Regions from separate parts of the Shewanella sp. 553 genome, predicted to be linked through region 2. Evidence: predicted binding sites of a transcription regulator. Region 2 holds the regulator's gene; each other region holds the start of a gene.
What was found. The regulator sigma-54, encoded in region 2, starts transcription at its own class of promoters, with help from an activator protein. The targets are predictions, from matches to a motif close to GTTGGCACGNNNNTNGNNT.
Positions count from the first base shown of each region.

Region 1: the regulator sigma-54 is predicted to act here: its motif matches at 2,407-2,425, upstream of AC5YBZ_RS12070 (YggN family protein).
Region 3: the regulator sigma-54 is predicted to act here: its motif matches at 1,443-1,461, upstream of AC5YBZ_RS05510 (FlgO family outer membrane protein).
Region 4: the regulator sigma-54 is predicted to act here: its motif matches at 2,960-2,978, upstream of fliE (flagellar hook-basal body complex protein FliE).

Region 1 is NZ_CM181701.1:2,716,854-2,721,945, forward strand. It holds gene AC5YBZ_RS12065 (LysR family transcriptional regulator) at 183-1,124, opposite strand; gene AC5YBZ_RS12070 (YggN family protein) at 1,468-2,289, opposite strand; partial or broken gene glsB (glutaminase B) at 2,538-3,451, opposite strand; gene AC5YBZ_RS12080 (YggL family protein) at 3,451-3,774, opposite strand; gene trmB (tRNA (guanosine(46)-N7)-methyltransferase TrmB) at 3,855-4,571, opposite strand; gene mutY (A/G-specific adenine glycosylase) at 4,855-5,092, shown strand, end outside.
Region 2 is NZ_CM181701.1:492,263-497,354, forward strand. It holds gene mgtE (magnesium transporter) at 1-769, opposite strand, end outside; gene AC5YBZ_RS02290 (HPr family phosphocarrier protein) at 877-1,152, opposite strand; gene rapZ (RNase adapter RapZ) at 1,139-1,993, opposite strand; gene ptsN (PTS IIA-like nitrogen regulatory protein PtsN) at 1,990-2,433, opposite strand; gene hpf (ribosome hibernation promoting factor) at 2,436-2,723, opposite strand; gene AC5YBZ_RS02310 (RNA polymerase factor sigma-54) at 2,754-4,238, opposite strand; gene lptB (LPS export ABC transporter ATP-binding protein) at 4,370-5,092, opposite strand, start outside.
Region 3 is NZ_CM181701.1:1,234,943-1,240,034, forward strand. It holds gene AC5YBZ_RS05505 (flagellar assembly protein T N-terminal domain-containing protein) at 1-1,110, opposite strand, end outside; gene AC5YBZ_RS05510 (FlgO family outer membrane protein) at 1,716-2,339, shown strand; gene AC5YBZ_RS05515 (LPP20 family lipoprotein) at 2,336-2,782, shown strand; gene AC5YBZ_RS05520 (flagella synthesis protein FlgN) at 2,977-3,402, opposite strand; gene flgM (flagellar biosynthesis anti-sigma factor FlgM) at 3,409-3,732, opposite strand; gene flgA (flagellar basal body P-ring formation chaperone FlgA) at 3,854-4,561, opposite strand; gene AC5YBZ_RS05535 (chemotaxis protein CheV) at 4,761-5,092, shown strand, end outside.
Region 4 is NZ_CM181701.1:1,259,416-1,264,507, reverse strand. It holds gene fliG (flagellar motor switch protein FliG) at 1-822, opposite strand, end outside; gene fliF (flagellar basal-body MS-ring/collar protein FliF) at 815-2,506, opposite strand; gene fliE (flagellar hook-basal body complex protein FliE) at 2,574-2,906, opposite strand; gene AC5YBZ_RS05640 (sigma-54-dependent transcriptional regulator) at 3,190-4,539, opposite strand; gene AC5YBZ_RS05635 (sensor histidine kinase) at 4,532-5,092, opposite strand, start outside.

The sequences.
Region 1 (5,092 bases), 1.8 Mb from region 2:
CACAAGCTCAATCACCAAAGCAAGATTAACTATATGAATTAAAACAAAAAAGCCCTACAACCAATCGGTTGTGGGCTTATTGTGTTCATGCTAGAACAATGTTTTCAATTATATGTTTACTCTCTCACAAACTCCCCCGCAGAGACTAGCACCATTGCGAGAACAATAACGAGTCTACAAAATTACTTTCGCTTAGCATATAGCGACTCATAAGGCGCATCCCAATAAGGTGGCGCACCGATATGCCCCTTAATAAAGTCAATAAATGCACTCACCTTGGGTGCTAAATGTTTACGTCGTGGGTAGACGGCTTGCAAGGGTAAATGGTGAGTCAATTGCCATTCTGGTAACAGCGGGACTAAGGTGCCTTTGGCTATCTCATCTTCTAATAGATAACTGGCAAGATACACCACACCTAAACCACTAACCGCAGCCGATTTCAGGGCAGGTGCATTATCGACCCTAAAGTTACCCGAGACCCCTATCTCACAATAATCATCTTCTTTCTTAAACTGCCAAACACTGTGTTCGTGCCACTCGCCTTGATACACAAGACAGTTATGGTCGACTAACTGCTCTGGACGCTCAGGATAACCATGCTTTTCGACATAATCGGGGGAAGCCAGCAGTAAAAACTGGCACTTCATTAAGGGTCTGGCCACCATACCCAGCGGCAATTGCTCTGACATAGTTAATAGTAGGTCTAATCCTTCACTGACGACATCCACTTTATGGTCTAACAAGCTGACCTGTAATTCTAACTCCGGATGTTTAGCCATAAAATCAGGTAATGCTGGAATAAGATGCATGGTTCCAAAAGACTGTGAAATCCCCACTTTAAGCACACCGCGGGTGGCATCATTAAGATTGTGTACACTCGCAACCGCTTGCTCGGCATCTCTCAGTAACTCTTCACCTTGGGTATAGAGTAACTGTCCGGCCTCGGTTAGACTCAAACTACGCGTGGTACGCTGGATCAGCTGAACACCAAGTTTATGTTCTAAATCAGCAACCTGGGTGCTAACTTTAGATTTAGAAATCCCCAATTTACGCGCGGCGGAACTAAAACTACCTGCACGAGCAACATGAGTAAAAATTGCAATAGGTTCTAAAAGTTCTAACATTTAAATAGCCTTAAGGTGTTTGCGACCATATTAATATATGTTGTAAACCATAGTGATAAGCCACCCGTTTATGGTTATCTCTGTGATAATTAAAAATAACTTAACAGTAGAGTCAAACTGTTACTCATTTCATCATCGAAATTTAGCCAGCATTGTTATAATTTTTCGCAAGTATACCAAAAATTTACGCTTTAATTCTAATTCCTGCCATGCATTAGCATTGATTCTGTGGGTAAATGAAGAAATATAACCAACCTGCAAACAAAAAAGCCCTACACCCAAGGCAAGTGTAGGGAAAATGTAGCCATATAAGGCCTACTAGAGAAGATGCAACAATTCGCAGTTATTCTAACAATAGTTTCTGAGGGGGATTCATTAGGGGATAAGTAGTCAACTCAGGTACTTGTTGACGTAATTGCGACTCAAGCGCAACCAACTGCTGAAAGTCATCACACAGTTTGTCAGCGCGCTGCTGCAAATCATTACTTTGTTGCTCAATTTGCACTTCGATATCTTTACCGACATTGTCCATCTTGGTGGCGAATGCTTGCATTTTTTGCTCAAACGAGTCGCCATCACCTTTCATCATCTCGCTACCTAGCGTCATTATCATGCTACCAATAGAGCTTTGTACCAATTGCTCCATCTGCTGTTCAAACTCTTGGTCCAAAGTCTCTTCCAATGAAGACTCTGTAGCACCTAGATAAAATTTATCGCCATTTTGGTAAGCAACAGTATCAATTCGCTGGCTTAATCCGGCCATCATTTCATCAATTTTGGCGCCACTCGCATCACCAAGCAAAGGGGTTAACGCCATGCTGACTGCGGTTGAGGCAATATCCACAGCATCATGAACAAGATCAATAACCTCTGGCAACTGTCTCGACACTTCATCAGCGTATTGGTTAACTAAAGTTCGTTGCTGCTCGTTGAGTGCCACCTCGACGCCATCGACATACAGCTTGCCAAGCTCGATGCGATACACCTCTTTTTGAGCCTCTGTTATCACCAGTTTCTGAGGTTCAACCGCCACGTCATAATTAAGGCTTACCTCGCACTGATGATTATCATGGCCAAAAGAGAGGCGATTATCTTGCTCGCTCGCCATAGTGCTGCTAGTGACCAGTAGTGCACACAATCCCAAAGAGGTGCTGATGTTGTTCATATCATTAATCCTTAATTATAAGTTATGGATATCAATTGCCAGCGGCATCACCAGAAACGGGCATGAGATATCGCTATCGTTGACGCTTGTTAGATTGACTTAATGTAAGCTCAATGAATACAGGATTTATGCCAAAATAAATATAAGTATAACTATCAATTGTTTAAGGATTTATTTAAAAGAGGTATAAGCGAGAGGTTAGCAATTTAAACCAGTAGTTAGTCACTATTGCTAATCTCATCAAAAGATTAGAAAATCGAGCGACCCAGAGATTGAGATAGCAGCTCAAGGGCTGCGGTGCCAGCAAGAGAGTTACCATTTTTATCTAACTCGGGCGACCAAACGCATACGCTCATATCGCCGGGAATAACGGCAATAATGCCACCGCCAACCCCACTTTTACCCGGCATGCCGACGCGATAAGCAAACTCCCCTGCGCCGTCGTATAGGCCAGATGTAGCCAATAAGGCATTGAGCTTTCGGGTCTGAACCGGCGAAACAATCGCCTCACCCGACAAACTTTTACCGCCATTCGCCAAGTAAAGCATCGCCTTAGACAGATCGGCGCAGCTCATACGCATGGCACAATAATGAAAATAGTTTTTTAAGACTTTATTGACATCATTATTGAAATTACCAAAAGACTTCATCAAATAGGCAATCGCAGCATTGCGGGCGCTGTGATCATATTCTGATGCAGCCACCTGCTTGTCATACACTATATGCGGGTTACCGCTAAAGCCCTGACTATCTCCAGCATGCGCTGCTTAGGTGCTCCAAGACGAGTATGCAATAGATCGGCAATAATTAAAGCGCCAGCATTAATAAACGGATTACGCGGCACGCCACGTTCAAGTTCAATTTGCACTAGGGAGTTAAATGATTGTCCAGATGGTTCTTTGCCTACCCGAGACCAGATATCTAGTTCTTCATACAGGGTGAGCGCCACAGTCAGGCTAAACACTTTGGAGATACTTTGTATCGAAAAAGGCTCTAAGTAATCACCAGCGCCTATGGTGGTGCCATCAATAGTGGTGACCGCAATGCCTAACTTACCGGGATCGACATTAGCTAATGCAGGAATATAGTCGGCGACCTTGCCTTGGCCGAGCAGGGGGCGAACTTGCGCCACCACCTGCTCTAATAATGCCTGTTCGGGCATTAATTCCACCAAATATCGTAAAGCTCGCTAACTTCAACCTTGGTTGTCGGTTGTTGCTGCCAAAACGCACGTACCGCTTCACGGTCTTCTTCGGTGCACTTACCGATAGACTGAGTGGCAACAATACCTTCCCACTCTTTATGTCCACCACCGTGGAAGCCTAACTTACGCGCCTCTATCACTTGGGCAATAAACTGATCCACTATAGTGTCGATCTGCTCTTCTGACACTGAATCGTCAAATGTCCAGTTAACATCAAATCCAAACTCTTGAAACTCATCAATACGCAGTTTTTTGCGAAGACGACGGCTACGTGTTGCCATATTTTACCCCGTTAATTGCTAACAATACTTACTCAATACAGCCAGATTAATCATTTGATTATCATGGCAATGTTAAAATCTTATTCACAGCGTTCGAACATTAGATCCCATACGCCATGGCCGAGACGATGACCACGGGCTTCAAACTTAGTTAAGGGGCGATGCTCTGGACGTGGCACAAAATCCCCGGTAACAGACTGATTTTTATAACCAGGTGCCGCGGTCATAACCTCAAGCATATGCTCGCTGTAATTTTCCCAATCGGTTGCCAAATGAAACACACCACCAATCTTAAGGCTGTTACGAATCGTCTGCACAAATTCAGGCTGCACAATACGACGCTTGTGATGACGTTTTTTGTGCCAAGGATCGGGGAAAAACAGCTGCACCCGCGCAAGAGAGCCAGGTAAGATACTGTTTTCGAGCACTTCAATCGCATCATGATGGAACACGCGTAAATTGGTCACGCCCGCTTCGGCGGCATCGGCTAAACATGCGCCAACCCCAGGTTTATGCACTTCAATACCAATAAAGTTCAGCTCAGGAGCGGCCTTAGCCATCTCGACCAGTGAGGCACCCATACCGAAACCGATCTCCAGTACGGTATCTGCTTCGCGGCCAAATATGGCGGCTAAATCCAGTGGCTGTGGCGAGTAATCTAGCCCCATCACTGGCCATTGTTGCTCCATTGCAACCGCTTGACCTTTTGTTAAACGCCCTTCTCGTAATACAAAGCTTCTTACTTTACGAAGGTATTTACCCTCTTCATTAAATTCAGCGGTGGTAACGTCACTCATTGTTTTAGCCTCAATAATCTGCCTGCGATGGCCATATAGTCTCTGATGTAGCTTAAATTAGGGTTATCTGCCGATAACGGCGCCTCACCAGCAAGATTGTAGTTAACCTTGATACTAATATATTTGGAAATCATAAAAAGAAAGGCATTATGCAAAGTTACTGGTGCAGTGCAAGCCCTATTGTCGCCAAAGTATACCAATAATCATCATAGATGCGACCAACGCTATAGCTTAACGCCTATTTAGGTTGAGAAACCAAGATACGCTCTATACACTGTGCGCCATGAAAAAAGAGCCATTTCACCAGCGCATTGTTAGCTGGTACGCCGAACACGGCCGTAAGCACCTTCCTTGGCAACAAGATAAAACCCCTTATAAAGTATGGGTTTCTGAGATCATGTTGCAGCAGACGCAAGTCGCGACTGTTATTCCCTATTTCGAAGCCTTTATGCAGCGATTTCCGAGCATAAAAGAGCTCGCAATGGCCGAGCAAGATGAAGTGCTGCACCATTGGACGGGCC
Region 2 (5,092 bases):
CGACAACGTCATCTATGGTGATCCGCCCAAGCAGTTTATTGGTTTTTTCATCGACCACAGGTGCCGATACCCAGTCGTGGCGTTCAAATAGCTGCGCGACTTCACTGTCGTGCATACCCACAGGGATCCCTTCGAGCTCTTGGTTCATGATGTCGCGCACCGATGCATTCGGATCGCAGGTGAGCAGATCGGCGATCGCTACGCCACCAAGCAGGCTGTCGTGCTTGTCAACCACATATAGGGTATCGGTGGCTTCTGGTAATTCACCACGAATACGCAGGTAACGCAGGATCACGTCGACATTCACATCTGGCCTTAGGGTCACCGTATCTGTGTTCATTAAGCTGCCGGCGGTGTCTTCTGGGTATGACAGAGCCTGTTCGACTCGCGCCCTATCTTGGCTGCGCATCGATTGCAGTACTTGATTGAATACGCTGTCTGGCAGGCTACGCAGTATGTAGGCCAGGTCGTCGGTATCCATATTTTCGGCCGCTTTTGCTACGCGCTCAGGGCTCATCTGGCTAATAAATTGATCTTTGAGCTCTTCACTGAGTTCATCGAGTATCTCACCCGTATGGGCTTGATCGATAAGTTGCCATAATACTTGCCGCGCACGCGGTGGAGAGGACTCTAAAATAAAGGCGATATCCGAGGCCGCCATGTCGTGCAGCATACTACGCACATGGACAAACATACCGCTGCTCAGGGCTTGCGTCAGCTGCTGTAAACGTTGATCTGTAGTTTCATTATCTAACACTTCGATCGGCATGACTTCCCCTTGGAAAAATGGCGCGGCGACATAGGTTATTGGCTAAGTAACCTGAACTCGGGATAATTATAGAATGAGATGAGCCGTTTAGGCTCGAGGTGGGGCGATTATACGGCTTCTTCGAATTTTGCGTCAATCAGTGCGCTAATGGCATCGAGTGCCGCTTGGGCATCTTGGCCTTCACTGGTGATGGTAATAGTTTTACCAAAGCCGGTTTCTAGCATTAATAGCCCAAGCACACTGGCGGCTGAAGCTTGCTTGTCACCTTGAATTAAGGTGACTTGGGCATCAAACTGAGCGGCCAATACCGCCAGTTTGGTGGCGGCTCGCGCATGCAACCCCAGCTTGTTGCAGATGGTTAATTGGCGTTCAAGCTTGTTCATGCTGAAGTTCTCTGTGGCGCGCCTGTACCTTATGTTTCCCTTTATTGAACAGCTTGGCCAGTTGATCGGTCACATACACCGAGCGATGTTGGCCGCCGGTACAACCAATGGCGATCGTTAAGTAGCTACGGTTATTGCGCTCAAGGTGTGGCAGCCACGTTTCGAATAGATTTTCTATCTGCCAAATAAACTTATTTACTAGCGGCTGCTGACTTAAAAACTGCTGCACTGGTTGGTCGAGACCCGTCAGCGGGCGTAACTCCGTTTCCCAGTGGGGATTGGGCAGAAAACGCACGTCAAACATAAAGTCTGCTTCACTTGGCATACCGTATTTAAAGCCAAATGACTCAAAGTTAATCACTAACTCCTTGTCTACTGTGCCTAGTAAGATCTCGCGTACCTTATCGCTTAAATCATAGATGTTAAGGGTAGAGGTGTCGATGTAGTGATCGACCATCTTAGAGATAGGCTCGAGCATTTTGCCTTCAAGTTGAATGGCTTCTTTGAGAGAGGCTTTTGAGCGTGACAGTGGATGTAACCTGCGGGTTTCACTGTAGCGTTTAAGTAACACATCGTCAGATGAGTTTAAGAAGAAACTCAGTATTTCGGTATCTTTAGGGAGATTAGCTAGCTGCTTCTCCAGCTGAATGTCCTCGCTGGGCATGTTGCGCACATCGACGCTTATGGCTACGAGTTCATTTCGACCTTTGAGCTGACTGAGCAGTGAGTCCATCATCTGTAGTGGCAGATTATCGACACAGTAATAACCCAGATCTTCCAGTACCCTAAGGACTACCGATTTTCCTGAGCCTGATCGCCCAGATACCATTACCAATTTCATTGGGTGATCACCTGATACAATTCTGCCTCGTCGTGGGTTTTTCTTAGCTGTTTGATGATGGCTTTATCACTTAATTTCTCTGCCATCGCGGCGAGGGTGCTAAGGTGCTGTTCGCATTGCTCTGAAGGAACCAATAATGCAAAGAGGATATCGACGGGCTGATTATCAATTGCATCGAATGCGATTGGCTCAGCACATTTAATCAATACGGCGACTGGCTTCTCAATATTCGTCAGCCGTCCGTGAGGGATCGCGATACCATTGCCTATACCTGTGCTGCCCATTTTCTCTCTCGCCAAAAGGCTTTCAAAAATCTCTTGAGAGGAAAGGGTGGGGTACTGGACAGCGGCCAAGTCGCTGATAAGTTCCAGTACCTTTTTCTTACTGCCCGGAGTGGCGCAGGTTGTGCACTCCGGCCGCAGGATGGTACTAAGTTCCATCGTTAATGCTTTATTAGCTTCTCTTTGTGTTTAATGACCTGACGATCTAATTTATCGATCAGGGAATCTATCGCGGCATACATGTCCGCGTGCTCTGATGTTGCAAATACTTCCCCACCACGGAGATGTAACTTTGCTTCAACTTTTTGCATCAATTTTTCGACATTTAATATCACATGGACATTATTGATCTGATCGAAATGCCGTTCAAGCTTTGTAAACTTTTCTTCAACATAGTTGCGCAGAGATTGGGTGATCTCGATGTGGTGCCCAGTCAGATTTATTTGCATAAAGTGATTCCTCCGGTTTCCAGTTGTTGATTATAAGCTTTTACGTTGATTTGACGGCGGTATCAACATCGCCTCACGATATTTTGCAATCGTGCGTCGAGCGACTTGGATACCTTGCTCTGCCAGCAGTTGTGCCATCTTACTGTCACTTAAGGGTTTCTTTTGATTTTCTGCGGCGACTAGCTTCTTAATAAAAGCGCGGATCGCAGTAGAAGAGCATTCACCACCATCGTCGGTCCCGACATGGCTGGAGAAAAAGTATTTCAGCTCAAAAATCCCTCTTGGCGTGTGCATATACTTTTGGGTAGTGACCCGCGAGATGGTCGATTCATGCATCTCGACCGCTTCGGCAATATCATTAAGCACCATAGGTTTCATCGCTTCTTCACCAAACTCGAAAAAACCTTGCTGGAAATCGACAATGCAGTTGGTGACCTTAAGCAAGGTATCGTTGCGGCTCTCTAAACTTTTTAGAAACCATTTAGCTTCTTGCAAGTGACCACGAATAAACTGGCCATCGGCTTGGTTTTTGGTGCTGCGTGCCATCGAGGCATAATGTTGGTTTACATTAATCTTAGGCATACTATCGGGATTAAGCTCGACCACCCAGCGACCTTTTTTCTTGCTAACTGTGACATCGGGGATCACGTATTCGTCGCGACTGGCAGTAATGGCCAGCCCCGGGCGCGGATTGAGGGTTTGAATTAGCGCTATGGCCTCACGCAGGTCATCCTCTTTCAGCTTGGTCTTACGCATCAATAGGCGAAAGTCTCGTCCGGCGATAAGATCTAAGTAATCACGGATCAAGAGTCTGGCGTTGTCGATATGCGGGGTGTCGGGGTTGTATTGGGCCAGTTGGATCATCAGGCATTCGCTGAGGTCTCTGGCACCAATCCCGATAGGATCGAAATGTTGTACCCGTTTTAATACCGCTTCAATTTCGTCGAGTTCGATTTCAGGATCGCCCATGGCTTCGAGAATATCGTCGCACGTTTGCGTCAAGTAGCCGCGCTCGTCTATGGCGTCAATGATGGCGGTGGCGATAGCAAGATCGTTGTCAGAAAAGGGCGTGAGGTTTTTTTGCCATTCGAGGTGTTCATACAAGCCTTCGCTGGTTTCCCCTTGAAAGGGCATGTCATCGTCGCGCATGGCACCAGAGCTGGAGTTGGGTGAGGCGGTATAGACCTCATCCCATGTGGTGTCGACGGGAAGCTCATCGGGCATAGAGTCTTGATTGAGTGCATCGGAGGTTTCTAAGCTTGAATTGTCTTCACTCGAGTCGACTTGCAGTTGCTCATTGTAATCGGTGTCGAAGTTGTCATTACGCTCTTGTTCTGAGTCGATATTGGCGCCTTCTTGCTCCTCGTCTAACTCGAGTAGAGGGTTAGACTCTAATGCTTGCTGGATCTCTTGCTGCAATTCCAATGACGAGAGTTGCAACAGACGAATGGCCTGTTGCAACTGGGGCGTCATGGTTAAATGCTGACCCATTTTGAGCTGAAGTGACGCTTTCATCGTACTGCTATTCCCTTGTTTCTAATTCTAAAGTGAGAAAGCTGCCTCTGGTATTAAACCGCTAAGGCGAATGATCTACTTAACAAGGTAAGAGCGGTTTAGCCTTTTACCTTGAGCGCTAATAACGTTAACTATAGCTTGAATTGTTCTCCTAAGTACACCGCTCGAACTTGTTGGTTATCTAAGATCTCATCGGGTGTTCCTTCGGCAATCAAATTACCGTGACTGACAATGTAGGCTTTTTCACACACATCCAATGTTTCACGTACGTTGTGGTCGGTGATCAGTACGCCAAGGCCACGATTTTTCAGTTGCTCAATAATCTTTTTGATGTCGATAACCGAAATGGGATCGACCCCGGCGAAGGGTTCATCAAGCAAAATAAACTTAGGATTGGCGGCTAATGCTCGGGCGATTTCGACGCGACGACGTTCGCCACCGGACAGTGCCATCCCCTGACTATCGCGGATGTGAGTAATATGAAACTCTTCTAGCAGGTGCTCCAACTCCTCTTCGCGCGCATCGTTACTGAGCTCGCGTCGGGTTTGTAATACCGCCATAATATTATCGCGTACCGATAATTTCCGAAAAATACTGGCTTCTTGCGGTAGATAGCCAATCCCTTTGCGGGCGCGCAAATGCATAGGATCTAAAGTGAGATCGTCATCGTCAATAAAAATACGTCCCTTGTCACTCTGGACTAGACCGACCACCATGTAAAAGGTGGTGGTTTTACCTGCGCCATTAGGCCCTAGCAAGCCGACGATTTGCCCTGTGCGTACGGTTAAGCTGACATCTTGTACCACGGCGCGGCTTTTGTAGCTTTTGGCTAAGTTAACCGCTTTTAGCGTCAT
Region 3 (5,092 bases), 740 kb from region 2:
TTTTGGCTCGAGCAAGGCTGTTGCACTTTGCTGCGTGACTTGATCTATGGTGACCGTTGCGCGAGTTTCCCCGGCGATTGGGCGCATGTTGTCGAGCCTATCGGGTAAGTTTTGTTGCAATACAATTTGAAAACGGTCGCCCACTTTTATACCGTTGTTACGCCCCAGGTTGATGATCACTCGTCTGTCTTGCTTAGACACAATTTGTCCGAGTAGTGGCCTGCAGTTAAGCACTTTATCGATATCGGCACTGGCTTGTGCTAATACGGCATCAATATGTTGGCCATAGCTGGAATGCCAAAAGCGGGCGCTGTTTGCCGGCACTGTGGCTTGTCGATCAAACTCCCATGGGGCTGATGAATGATATAGCTCGCTCCAAACTTGCTCACCGCTGATACCATGATACAGCGATAGCTTTAGATGAAATTGCCGTTGTGGATAGTTATTCCAAAGACCTAGTAATCCGCCTTCAACGGGATCGGTGGAGATATCGACGATTGCTGGCAGTAGGATATATTGACTGTCGGTGATGTCGCTCAACCAACTGGGCAAACGGTAGCCTCGAACATCAACTAACGATTGCTCAATATCGAGGCGTTCGTTGGCGTGAACGTTGGCAAGGCTGGCATTGCTGCGCTGCTGAATGATGTTTCCCAAGCGTTGTGATAGTGCCTGTTCAAATTGACCGATATTGCCGTATCTGAGCTGCGCACGATCGGCAATCGATGCCTGTGGCACTAAAATGGCGGCTTTTAATGGTTCCACTTGGCACTGTTGCTCTGCGCCATCGATAACATCGGCTCTTAATGTCACTGTGATTTGTTGGTTTTCGATGCGCTCACTGAGCAGTTCGACTCGCGCAATGTTGGCTTGGTTCGACATAGAAAACCGGCTTTGTACCAGTTGACCATTTTGCGTCTGTTGCTGGCTGGTAAATTGGCCACCCGATTGCAAGGTGATAACACTTAAGGCTTGTTGTATGGCTTCTTCGCGCGCCTGATTGACATTGTTGTTGAGCACGTTGGCCTCGCCATGTGCTTCAATCCACTGTGCTGACACATTAAGATGGGTTAAACCGAGCAGTAGCAAGGATATGGTTAGCCGATTCATGTAAAAGTCTCTTTCAATAATAACAACGTAAACGCTACAACCTGCGTTATTAACTGCCAAAATGATGACAGTATTTGCGGTTGTTGGGCGATATTAGCCAGATGGCATCATAGCAAGCAATATACATGCCCGTATGTACTCTGTGGCACGATTGCTTGCTTAATGGGGTTAAAGGTTGGCGTGTTGAGGCCGATATAGGGTGGGAAACCATAGTGACTATTGCTATGACCTTGGCGTTGATTATTGTCTTATCGCGCTCACAGCGATTGCTGATGCCTGAGATACTTAGTATGCCATAATAGCCATATAAGTAATTAGGTTAGCACTTAGCTATTGGCTCATAATTTGCATTTTAAATTTATGCCAGTCGAACGCGCCGCGAATTTGTCGTGTGACATAGCGATAATCAAAGTTATCGTCTGCGTCAGTATCGACCGGGTTGTGATGTTAATGCATCAGCGCCGTCAAAGGTTAAGTCAACAGTTAAATCGTTAGCGGTTAACTTAGATGGGCGGCGATCAAGCCCTTGCGTTCATATTGAAACGGCATGTTATATGTGCATTTTTTCCGGCTAAGCCTTGCTTAGCGTTATACAGGACAGAGCAATGCGTACAGCGATATTTTTGTCATCTTTATTACTATTGGGGGGATGTGCGAGCAATGAGCCTGCTGCGCCGTCATTGGCAAGCGGCAATACTTTGCCTGCTCAATCGGCAGTGCTACACCTAAGCCAACAATTGGCTAATGAACTGATCAGGCAAAACGATCAACTCACACCTAAGCATCCGTTATTGGTGACAACGCCAGTGTTGTTAGGCAATTTAAGTGGCACTAATCCCTTGGGGTTACAATTACAGCAAGGTTTAATTGCTGCTATGCATGATCATCAATTTAATTTGGTCGATCTCAATGTGGCACAAAGTGTGCGCGTGACCGACAGTGGTGATTTTATATTGAGTCGTGATTGGCGTAAACTTGCGGACGATTTGCCAGTGGAGCATGTTTTGGTGTCGACCATGAATCTGTCGCTTGATGAGCTGGTGGTCAATAGTCGTATTGTGAATGTAACCAATAATCGTGTGGTATCAGTTGCTTCGGCGAGTGTCACCTTGGCTGAATTGCCTGGTTATCTTAGGGCGTCTGAGCGGGTGGAGTCTAAGCAAGGCTTGTTGATCCGTCACAGCATGCAGGGGCAGGGTAACATGCAAATGGTAGGAGAGCTGCAATGAGAATCTGGTTAATGGCAATACTGCTGACGCTAAGTGGCTGCGCTTCCCAAGATAGATATATTCAGTGGGAAACAGAAGCGCCTGAGCAGTTTCCTAAGTTAACCGCTATCGGCTACGCCCCCTTAGCGACACAACCGGCCAAAGAGCAGTCGCAACGGGTATTAATGGCGATGCAAGCATCCAAAATCGCGGCTTATCGTGAGTTAGCTGAGCAGGTATACGGCCAGCAGTTATCTGCGTCGAGCCAAGTCAGGGATTGGATGTTGTCTGATGATAATATTCAAGCTTCGGTGACCGGGGTGATACGCGGCGCCAGAGTGGTTAAGAGTTACCCGGCGGGTGAGCATTATGTGACTGAGCTGGAACTTGATTTTTCTCAAGTGTGGGCCTTGTACCAACAGCAAAATCGTCCACAAAAAGTGAAGCAAGTGACTTACTTCTAAGAGAGTTTCCTTTTAACGGAGCTCCATTTTAATTGAGCGACTTAATGTATTGCGCAATATTAAAGCCTCTATTTTAGAGGCTTTTTTGTGTCTCTTGGTTGTGTTTTTTAGATTGGGTCATTGCGTAGCGAAAGCGAGGTGCATGAGCTAGGCGCGATGCTGAATCAAGATAACACTACGCTGTGATTAAGTGCCTAAGCTTTAAGGTTATTGCCTAAGGTCGAAATCGTTGAGGTTTTGCCTTTACCATCGTAGGTAAGACTGGATGCGTTTCGACTGGCTTGCAAGGCTTGAGAGAAGCGATTGATACTGGCCATGCTGTGTTCGATTAATGTAGCATTTTGCGCGTTAAGCGTCTTACATTGGGCTAACACTTGTTTGGTTATATCGACTAATTTTTGCAGCTTAAGATCGCTACTGAGTTTACCGCTGTCGGGGTGCTCTGATAATCGTACATCGACCGCTTTGATCTCATCTAACAACTTAGCTTTATCTGCGGCCAGCGTTAGCAACTCATCGGCACTTTGTGCTATGAGTGCCGCTTTCTCTGCTTCGATAAGGCGTTTTAAGTCGTTTAATAACGTATGTTGATTGGCGATGATGTCGATTATTGAGTTCATATCAGCTTAGCCAAGATCCTTTAGTTCATTTTCAAACTGCGCAATATTACTGGCCAGTTTGTCGGCATCAATCTTATAGCGACCTTCAGCAATAGCCGCTTTTATCTGTTCGACTTTTTTAGTATCGATTTCAGGTAAGTTGTTTAATTTTGCCTGAGCACTTTGCAGTTGCTGCGCCTGAGGAGTTATCGATACCGAGTCACTTTTTACGGTTTTAGCCGTAGTGGTTTCGGGCGATACCAGGCCAGTTTTAGCCGATGACTTATCGGTTGATGGCGACGTGACTCGATTGTTCGTGCTTGTATTTACATGCTTTATGTCTATAGCCATAATAGGTTCCAACGTTACTTAGTGAGATCAACATAACTGTATATCGGCGCTCATTTTTAAAGCTTTAGTAGAATTTTGTGGTGAGCAACAAAAAATGCTCATCAAAGTGAGTCATGTCGTACTACATTCTAACCTCAACCGCACCGACCCCGATAACGTTTGCATCTACCATTTTTTGTGAGTGACTATTCCTAACTTGAATTCTATCGCCTAAGTTACCATCACGTAAGGCCTCACCGATAGTTTTTATCTCAAAATTGGCAGTACGGGCATAAATAGACACCATGTCGCCTTTGCAGACAAAGCAAAGGTTACTGCTAAACAGGGTTTGGTTGGCGGCAATTCTGCGTTTGACCCGGGTGCCAGTGACCTGCGCCGGATCATCAAATTGTTGGCCACGTAAATTACTCTGCTCTACATAAGCGAGTGTCACCTGCTCAGCGTTAATCAGATCACCCGGGCCTAAGGTTTGTGTCGCCACAACCACAGGGTAAAGAATATCGACTCTGACCGATATGTAGATTTGCCAAGGATAGGCTAGCTCTGGAGTTTCACAACTGATTTTAACGGTATTGTTACGGCCAATAGCGCGATCGCTGGCGACCTCAACGCTTAATGCTGAACTACAAGCGGGTGGCGTCACTCGGGTGTCTAAACTTTGCGGCGATATATTGACCTTAGCATCACTTGGGGCTTCAATTTTATTTTCAATTGCCGCTATAGCTAATCGTGATATCGTCGATAAAGAGGGTACGCTAAGCTCATCAGCCGCAAAACTTGGGCATGAGCAGAGTAAAGCGATGAAAAAGTATACTGTATTTACTTTCATATTGAATAGACTAGCTTAGATAGCTAGAGAGCACCTATACTTCGTTGTGGCCCGTACTTTATAGACATTTTTCATAGAAATTAGTGTCATAAATTTGACGAGTTTAGGGCCTGGTTATCATACACATTTTTTAAAGCAATTAGCATGCCTATACTTATAGTTACTATGGTTGGGGAAGCATTCACAAGGCAAAGGCATTATGTCGAGTATTCTTGATTCAGTAAATAAACGTACCCAACTCGTGGGACAAAACCGTCTAGAATTGCTGCTGTTTAAATTAAACAGTAAGCAACGATTTGGTATTAACGTATTTAAAGTCAAAGAGGTACTGCAGTGCCCGCCATTGACGGCATTACCTAAGCTAAATCCTGTGGTTCGGGGAGTGGCGCATATTCGCGGCAAGACGATATCTGTGATTGATTTAAGTGCTGCTACGGGGGGGCGTCCAATTGAAAATATTGACGAATGTTTTATTATCATTTCTGAGTATAACCGCAGCGTGCAAGGGTTCTTAGTCCAGTCTGTTGAGCG
Region 4 (5,092 bases), 770 kb from region 2:
ATCTTGCTGCACTTCGCGCAGCAGAGTCTGCATACCAACATCGTCAACATCGGAGAGGTTTTCAAACACAAACATCAAGTCTTGGATCTGCTGGGCTAACTCTTCATCGGATTCACGCAGAGTTTCCATTAACTGACTTTCAACCCCGGTATCGAGGTAGTTCATGATGCTGGCCGCCGCTTTGAGTCCGCCCATCTTGGCCGCTTGCGCGCCGCCTTGGCCTGCAAACTGTTTCTCCATGATGTCATTAAGCTCTTGCAGCGCTGCGGGTTGAACCTCTTCGAGATTCGCAATACGCATCATCAAATCTAAGCGAGTATTTTCAGGTGCTTGGGCAAAAATTTCCGCCGCTTGATCAGGCTCTAAATACGATAAGACAATGGTTTGGATCTGCGGGTGTTCATTTTGAATAATGGTGGCCACCTGTCTGGCATCCATCCATTTTAATGACTCAAGCCCTCGCGCACCGCCGCCCATAATGATCTGCTCAATCAGGTTACCGGCTTTGTCTTCACCCAGGGCGGCAGTCAAGGCTTTACGAACAAACTCTTCACTGTTAAAGCCAATAGATGAGTATTTCTGCACCTCCTCTAAAAACAGCTTATGCACCCCAATCACTTTACTTTGACCGAAGTCTTTCATGGCTGCCATCGACATGCCGACTTTTTGCACCTGCTTAGGCTCTAAGTGTTTTAAAATCGAGGCGGCATCGGCTTCACTCAAACTGAGTAATAAAATCGCCGTTTTTTCGATCCCCGTAAGTCCATCAACGTTGAACTCGGCAGCACCACCTTTAATTGCAATATCTTTATCATTACTCATTTTCTTGTAACCAACCTTTGACTACTTGGGTGGACAGTTCCGGTTCGTTCGCCACTAGGGCGCGGATGGCCTTAATCATATCATCGTCTTTATGCAGATCCGGTATCAAAATAGAGCCATCATCGGCATAGCTGTATTCGGCATCGGGACGATTTAACATGCCCAAGGTATCGGCGGCATACTGATCTTCAATTTCTGCAAGCTCGCCCCCTAGCATAGGATCGTCTGGCATCTTATTGGCATCGGGGTAAATAAGCCGTTTTAACATCGGCCGCACCACAAAGAGGATCAACGCCAGAATAATAAGCCCACCCATCACTAGCTTAACCGCGCGCCAAAACCAGGGTTGCTCCCACATTTCTAGCGCAGGCGCGTCTTCAATCAACTGATCCATAAAGGGAACCGTAACCAGTTCAATCATGTCCCCTCGCTGGGTATTAAAGCCCACGGCGCCTTCGAGTAGCCGACGAATATTGGCCAGCTCCTGCTCGGTGCGCGCCACACGCTGCACTTGACCATCGGCGCCAGCAGGACCGGTTTTAAAGTCGATGGCAACCGATACACTGACGCGTCTGACCACGCCAATTTGCTGGCGGGTATGGCTAATGGTGGTGTCGAGTTCATAGTTGCGGGTGGCTTCTTTATGGCTAGAGCCAGGTGCCGTGCGCTCTTGTTGGTTATCCATCGCGTTTTGAGGAATGTTCGACTCCATCGGCGGTTGGTTCGACAGCGCGCCAGGAATGCCGCCTGTGGTCGAGCCCACCGATTGATTTTCAACGGTCATTTCACTGCGCATGGCAGGTAAATCAGGATTAAAGCGTTTCGCGGTCTGCTCCACGGCAGTAAAGTCCATATTCACATCGACCTGAGCGGTAAAGTTTTCTGGGCCGAGAATAGGCATCAATATCGACTCAATCTTATTGCGATATTCTGACTCTTTTTGCTGTACTAACTCTTGCTCTCGCCTGGCCCTTGCAGAAACTGCATCTTGGCTGCCCGAGTTAAGTAAACGGCCATTAGAATCAGTAACCGTGACGCGCGTAGGCTCAAGACCGTGTACCGCAGAGGCGACGATGTCGACAATCGAGTCTATCTCTTCTTGGCCTAATCCGCCTCGGCGAGTACTGATAACTACGGTGGCGGTTGGAGTTGAACGATTTCGAGCAAAGACATTTTCTTTGGGGATGGCCAAAATCACTTTAGCGCGATTGACACTCTTAAGCTCTTCGATGGTACGGGCAAGGTTTTGCTCTTGGCTGTGTTTTAAACGTGCTTGCTCCATGCGCTGACTGACACCGAAGCCGCTGTCTTGGGACAGATAATCATTTTTAGCTGCCGAGTTGTCGATGCCTTCTCGGCTGAGCATCATTTTCACTTCTTGATATTGATCCTCAGGCACCTTCAACACATCAACATCAATTTGGTAGTCAACTTTATTTTTATCTAGCACATCGAGGACTTGCACCATCTCGGCAGTGTCCATTTTACCCAACGGGCGATATTCAGGCTCTTGCGCCCATAACATGACAAACACAGCCAAGGCTAAACAGATCGCCAGCGCTAAGATCATGGTCACTTGACGTAGCATGTCGACGCCGCCAAAAGCACCACCACTGGGTTTGTGCTCTTCTTGGACTCCACCGGCTAACATGTCGTCTGCAGTAGAGTTTGTTCCCACTACCATATCTGTGCTCACTATAGATACCTGCTGTGTTTTTTATTAAGAAATGCGTGATCGAAAAAGCTGCCCACTATACCGGCATGCTCATGATCTCTTTGTACGCTTCGACAAGTTTGTTACGCACTTGCACTGTGGCTTCAAATGCGACGCTGGCTTTTTCGCGTGCGATAACAGTGTCAGATAATGTCACTCGGGTATCGCCCATATCGAGACGCGTTTGCATCGACGATGAGTGCCCCTGTAATGAGTTCACTGTGCCGACCGCTTGTGAGAGGAGTTGACCGAAGTCACTGCCACTGGTGTTGGAGACTTGCTGAGTTATGTTAGGAGTGATCCCGCTAGGCTTAATTTCACCACTGAGCGATTGCATCTCCTGCAATAAAGAATTGGCACCAATCTGCATACTAACCTCTTAGTCGCCGTATTATTGACGAAAAATTTCTGTTAGCAAGTGCAATGCAATATTATTGCCAGAATGATCAACCGATAGCACTTTAAGCCAGCGAATTGCTTAAATAACCGCCTAGAGGCGGCCATTAAATCAAGCATTGGTCTAGAATTGACCACGCAATTAAGCGGTGAACCGCGAGCCTTAAATAGCAGAAGTAAAAGCGCAGCATAAGAAGATAACTTCTGCTGCTGCGCTTATCGGTCATAGCCCATGTTGTGCGTTCTACGAGGGGGAATTACGCCGGAAGTTGGATGCCTAAATCGCGCATCTTGGCCATTTTATAACGCAGTGTGCGGGCACTGATCCCCAGCTTTTCGGCAACCAACTTGCGACTGCCATTGCACTGAGACAATGTCTCGAGGATGATCACGTGCTCTTGTGCTTTGAGCTCATCGCCTAGGCCATCTAGCTCGGCACTTTTGGGTTCGCCAAATTGCGGCGCACTGTCGATACCGATATCTTGGTTGTCGATAATAATATCGCCCCCCGTGATGCTATCTCCCGACTGTAAAATCAGGGCTCGTTGTATCACGTTATCGAGCTCACGTACGTTACCCGGCCAGCGATGGGTTAATAATCGTCGTGATGCCGACTCATCTAATTGCGGTACATAAGCTAATCCGCCCGACTTGGCATGACGCTGCACTAAGTGCTTAGCCAAGGGTAAAATATCTGCAGGGCGCTGATACAATGCCGGCCATGTCAGCGGAAAAACGTTAATCCGATAATAGAGATCTTCACGGAACTCGCCTCTAGCGGCGATAGCTTTTAAATCACGGTTGGATGTCGCCAATACCCGCACATCTAGCTTAATGGTTTTGCGGCCACCTAAGCGCTCGACTTCTCGCTCTTGCAGCACCCGTAATAGCTTGGCCTGTAGGCCTAAATCCATTTCAGAGATCTCATCAAGCAACAAGGTGCCGCCCTGTGCCTGTTCAAATTTCCCCGGACAGGCCTGATAAGCGCCAGTAAATGCGCCCTTTTCATAACCAAACAGGGTCGCCTCAAGCATATTTTCAGGGATCGCCGCACAGTTAATTGCCACAAAAGGGCCTTCGGTGCGGGTACTGTGCTGATGAATGTAGCGGGCTAATACTTCTTTGCCCGAACCACTTGGCCCCATGATCATCACCGAGGCGTCTGAATGAGCCACCTTTTGCGCCAACGCCAATAATGCTAGGCTTTTGTCATCGGCCACAATCGGCTGATTTTCGATCAATTTAGGTTTTAAATAGCGCGACACCTGATTTAATAGCACCTCGGGCGCGAAGGGTTTAGCTAAATAATCAACCGCACCCAATTTAATGGCGCTCACCGCATTATCTATGGTGGCAAAAGCGGTCATTAATAGCAGTGGCAACTGACTGTAGTGCTGCTGTAAATAATTGAGTAAGCCTAAGCCGCCGATGCCGTCCATCTGCACGTCACTGATCACCATGTCAAACCGATGTTCTTTTAACGCCACTATCGCCTCTTCGGCAGAGCCAACATCGACACATTCATACTGGGCTAACAGTAAGGTATCGACCAAAGCCTCACGCAGAGAAACGTCATCTTCAACCAATAAGATATGAGCTTCAGCCATGGGCCACCTCCACGTTCTGTTCGGCCATTGCCGGTAAGGCGAATGAGGCCCGGCACCCTTGACCGCGTATACAATTGAGCTGCAGTTGGCCATGATGGTTTGCCACCACGGTTTGCACCACGGCCAGACCTAAGCCAGTACCTTGAGATTTGGTGGTGAAAAATGGTTCTAATACCTGTTGCTGCATGGATTTATCCATCCCTTTGCCGTTATCAACCACTTCAAACAGGATCTGCTGCGCATTATCCTGCGCCTTAATCCAAATGTGTGTGGCTCCGGCCTCTACACTGTTGATCACTAAATTATTAATGGCAGAACTCAATGCGGCGCGATTGGCCATAAAGGTCTGTGTTGAGGTCATATCCACATGCAAGCGACACTCTTTGCGCGCCGCGATCGGCTCACAATTGGCCAGCACAATATCGACCACTTCGGTCATGGTACACTCATCGGTCAACTCTTGTTGACGCCCTTTAGCCATCAACAACATATCATCGACCTGCTGCGATAACTCATTGAGCCTGTCGATAAGCTTTGATTGAAAACGCTGGCG